Regions from separate parts of the Paenibacillus sp. Cedars genome, predicted to be linked through region 1. Evidence: predicted binding sites of a transcription regulator. Region 1 holds the regulator's gene; the other holds the start of a gene.

Region 1 (2,404 bases):
TAATCGATTTCGGATTCAAAAACATCATCCAGCGCAGTGGCACGTTCCCATGCCTCCCGAACCTGAAATCCGGGATATAAGCACTGTATGCGTAGATGATCCTCTTCATTGATCATAATGCTGACGGACTCATCTTCGGTAAGGATGACTGCACCATTCCGGGATTCGTTCGCCAGATTGGGACTGATCAGATGCTTCTCAACGAGAACCTTCTTATCCAGCTCATCAATCTCACTTAATTTAATTACATGCAAATCCCCAAAATCCTGCAAATCTTCCTTATCATTTAACACACGGGTCAGGCGCTCTAGCACTTCTCCTGACTGCTGATCCGTTGCCAGCAGCGGGAAAGGAAGATGCTGCAGATTGCGCGCCACCCTGACACGGGTGCTGATGACAATGTCGGAATCCTGACCGGTTCCGCGCATCCACTCGCTGAGCGCCGTATCGGTAAACCGGAGATTAGACATCACGCATTCCTCCTACTAAAGTGCATACTCATTAGATCTTATCCCTGAGCGATATTCTTCTCCAGCTCACGGATCTGGTCCCGGATCTCGGCGGCGGTTTCGAACTCCTCCTGCACAATCCGGAATTGAAGCTCTTTCTTAAGCTCGTCGATTTGGCGTTTGATCTGAATACGCCCCCCTGTGCGCTTCGGCACCTTGCCAACATGGGATGTACCGCCATGGACTCGCTTGAACAACGGATCCAATCGATCCGAGAAATATTTATAACACGAGCTGCAGCCGAATCGGCCAAGCTTGCTGAACTGCGAATACGTCATACCGCATTCTTCACATTGCAGCGTCTGAGCCATTTTGGCACCGGGAGTCTGGCCCTTGCCTGAAGGATCCAGATCCAGGAGACCCGACAGCAAACTGTGTATAGAAAAACCATTCGACGTACCGGGGATCAATTCCCCTTTTTCGCGGGCACAAGTTTCGCAAAAATGAAACTCTGTTTTTTCCCCGTTCACAATTTTGGTGAAATGAAGTGTCGCTGGCCGTTTACCGCATTCTTGGCATACCATATCCAATGCCTCCTTACACAGACTCACTTACCTAATAAAGAAATAAGCATCGCCTTCATAATCCTTGCACGCAGCTCATCCCGATAAGGAAGCTTCACATTCAGGCATTCCCTTGAAATGGCGGCCCGCATCAGACTGGCCTCCCGCCTCGTCAAAAACCGGGATTCCTCCAGCTGATAGATCAGCCCTTCCGCTACCGTCTGATCAATCATGCTGCCGATTGTATGATGAAGATGCTGCTGGAGTGCAGTATGCTGAGGAAGCTCAATACGCTGGATGCGTATGTAACCGCCTCCGCCGCGCTTGCTTTCCACGAGAAAGCCCTTCTCCAAGGTAAACCGTGTACTGATGACGTAATTAATCTGGGAAGGAACGCAAGAAAATTGCTCTGCCAGATCGTTACGCTGAATTTCAACGGTGCCTTCCGGACTTTCCTGCAGTATGCTCTTCAGGTATTGTTCGATAATATCAGAGATATTACGCATGGTCTGTTCACCCTCCACTGTTTGAAACGTTAAGACGGATAGTGATCTTACACGTCCGCACAGAGCCTTGCTTATACTTGGTTTAACCATAATCAAAATCAGCGAACCCTCTCGTTGACTTTGACTTTCTTTGACTTTAATCTCATTATAGCACATTTTTTCATTTTGCCAAGAGGGTCTTAGCGAATTCATCCTGCAGTCCATTTATTCTTATTGTACCCACTAATTCGAACCCTTATAGCCTTTTTCTGAAGATCCATTCAATATGGCGGCAAAAAAAAGAAGCAGCCTCCATTTCCGATAAACACCGGTTTAAGGGCCACTTCTTCATCACCATCTATAAATTCACGCCATCAAACATCATAACTAATCAAATAATGCTGTAATTCCGTATTATAATAACCGATACTGTATTCAATCATGCTGCCCGCTCCGTCGTACGAGGATCTCAACCGCTTGAGCAGCGGTGCGCCTGCACTTACTTCAAGCAGTGGTGCAATCTCATCATCGGCTACGGTCGCCAGAAAGCGATCCCGGAAATTCTCCAACGTAATTTGACTCTCCTCGATACGGTCATACAGGGATAGCAGTTCGTTGGAATCGAACTCCTCCCCCATATCCACTTGAGCTGACACATAATGTGTATAGTAAATATAAGGGTTCCCGTCGAGCAAATACAACCGTTCAATAAGCAGGCACCGTTCGCCGAATTTCAAGTATAATTCACTATCCGGCTCGTTATGCACCCATTCCGTCTTCAGGTGGCGCTTCCGAATCTGGTGTCCTTCTTCAACCAAAATCTCCGTAAACAGCTTGCCCTTGGAAAGTTTGGAAAAGGAGGTGTTCCGGGTCACAATCGTTCCCACTCCGCTCCGTTTCTCTACAT
Region 2 (2,404 bases), 880 kb from region 1:
CTCAGGGGATTTTTGTGTTTATCGAGAGGCTTGCCTCGATGGTGACTTATATGGTTTGTACACCGTGCGCACTGCTCCCTGTGAGCACGGTGCATGGTCCGGGGGAAAATGCCATAAGTCGCCCTATGCGATATCGGATGCCACCCGTTTATGGACGCAGAGAGTGAGGGGAGCACATTAGGCTGTGCGCAACCAATTACCCTTGCAAGATACCCTACATAGGTTTTCCTCTATTCCCCTCCCCACAAGTTAAGGCAGGTCTTTTAGGAGGGGGATGCTCTTACCTTCTTTATGTCTTATTGAAAAGAGTCGTACCGAAGTGAGAGTATCCTCGGAGGAGCATCGCGTTCGCCTTTGAAATCGGGAAACCTCCTTATCTGTTCATTCATGTTTCCCGATTTCAACAGCGACCGGAGGGGATACTCTCACGATTTAGTACTCGAAGTCTTCAATGAATAATCCAGAGGATAAGAAAGGGCAGGCACCGGATAACGGCGCCTGCCCTTTGCTTGCATTCTTTTATAGTCCCTGCGGTGGTGTATTTTCCAGTACTTGATCGATAAGACCATATTCCTTGGCTTCATCAGCCGTCATGAAGTAGTCACGATCGGTATCCTTCTCAATGCGTTCCAGCGGTTGGCCGGTACGATCGGACAGGATGCGGTTCAGCTTGTCGCGCATCTTGAGGATGCGGCGAGCACGGATCTCGATATCCGTGGCCTGACCTTGTGCGCCGCCGAGCGGCTGGTGAATCATGATCTCGCTGTTAGGCAGACCATAACGTTTGCCTTTAGCGCCTGCATTCAGCAGGAATGCGCCCATGGAAGCAGCCATGCCGACACAGATCGTCGAAACGTCCGGCTTGATGAACTGCATCGTATCGAATATCGCCATACCTGCGGTAATGGAACCGCCTGGGCTGTTGATGTAAAGATGAATATCCTTCTCGGGATCCTCAGCCGACAAGAACAGCATTTGGGCAATGATGGAATTGGCGACCACGTCATTTACGTCGGAGCCGAGGAAGATAATGCGGTCTTTCAGCAATCTGGAATAGATGTCGTACGCCCGCTCACCGCGGTTGCTTTGTTCAACGACCATAGGTATAAAACTCACGTGGAAAACCTCCTCTTAAGTACCTCATATAAATACTGTTACCGTATTACCCACATGATAAACAATTTAAATCAAAAAGTCAAAGAAAGTCAAACTATTGGGTAAAAAAAAGAGCCGTCATGGGCACTTTGGGGTAATCAGTATATAGAAAAAGTAAAAATGGCGCGCCCGCGAGGAATCGAACCTCGATCTCAGGCTCCGGAGGCCTACGTCATATCCATTGGACCACGGGCGCATAATAAAAAGGTCTATCGACGTACATTCAAAGAAGACAGACCGCGTTTAGCGGTAGATTTTCTTGCGATATCAGGAAGCACACTCTGCGATGTATATACTTTCTGATATCTAAAAAATTAGCAACGAAGTTGATTATACCGCATCTATTTCGAAAATACAATAGCGGACAAAACTTTGTTCCTACTATATAGACAAGCTTGCATTTGGCCATAATGTATAAGAATGGCTGGGGCAGAGAAATATACTTTCGGACACTTGCAACGGGCGTGATTATTGGTTAGAATAAAGGTGGGACTCAAAAAGTTTAACTGGGACATTTTACGGCCCGATAGAGGAGAGCCGAGACGAAGTTTGCAGGAGTGGAATGCATGCGTAACCTATTAGAAATACAAGAGCAACTTCTGCCGGATCTGATGAACACTCTTAAACGAAGGTATTCCATCCTTCATCAGATCAAGTTGTCCGGAATGGTTGGCCGAAGAACGCTGGCTTCATCACTCTCGATGACCGAGCGTGTCCTCAGGGCAGAGACTGATCTTCTGAAAGCGCAGGGGCTGATCGAGATTGAGACGCTTGGCATGCGAATCAGCAGTGCAGGATTATGCTTGGTTGAGGAACTTGAACCGGTCATGAATGAGTTGTTCGGACTGGTTGAACTGGAAGAGAAGATCCGTCAGGCTTATGGGCTTCGTAAAGTGGTCATTATTCCCGGTGACAGTGAGTCATCTCCGGAAGTCAAACGTGAGCTTGGCCGGGCCGGCGCAAGGACGCTGCTTAGTTTTGTGGAGGATGGAGATACAATCGCCGTAACAGGCGGCTCTACACTCGCTGAAGTGGCGGAGCAGATGTCATCATTGCCTGGTGGCGGACCGCTCAGAAGCACGTGGTTTGTGCCTGCGCGCGGAGGCCTCGGAGAGAGTATGGAGATTCAAGCGAACACCATTGCTTCCAAGATGGCAAAGCGTGTTGGGGCTGAATACCGTTTGCTCCATGTGCCTGATCTGCTAAGCGAGGATGCTTATCAGTCTCTTGTTCAGGATCAGCATATCCA

What was found. The regulator CtsR, encoded in region 1, represses protease genes until heat stress. The targets are predictions, from matches to a motif close to ATGGTCAATAAAGGTCAAACA.
Region 2: the regulator CtsR is predicted to act here: its motif matches at 1,192-1,212, upstream of clpP (ATP-dependent Clp endopeptidase proteolytic subunit ClpP).

What each region holds. Positions count from the first base shown of each region.
Region 1 covers NZ_CP020866.1:155,725-158,128, reverse strand. The annotation lists gene B9D94_RS02135 (protein-arginine kinase McsB) at 1-470, opposite strand, end outside; gene B9D94_RS02130 (protein-arginine kinase activator protein McsA) at 509-1,033, opposite strand; gene B9D94_RS02125 (CtsR family transcriptional regulator) at 1,057-1,518, opposite strand; gene B9D94_RS02120 (GntR family transcriptional regulator) at 1,872-2,404, opposite strand, start outside.
Region 2 covers NZ_CP020866.1:5,693,141-5,695,544, reverse strand. The annotation lists gene clpP (ATP-dependent Clp endopeptidase proteolytic subunit ClpP) at 520-1,116, opposite strand; tRNA gene B9D94_RS27415 (tRNA-Arg) at 1,277-1,351, opposite strand; gene B9D94_RS27410 (sugar-binding transcriptional regulator) at 1,722-2,404, shown strand, end outside.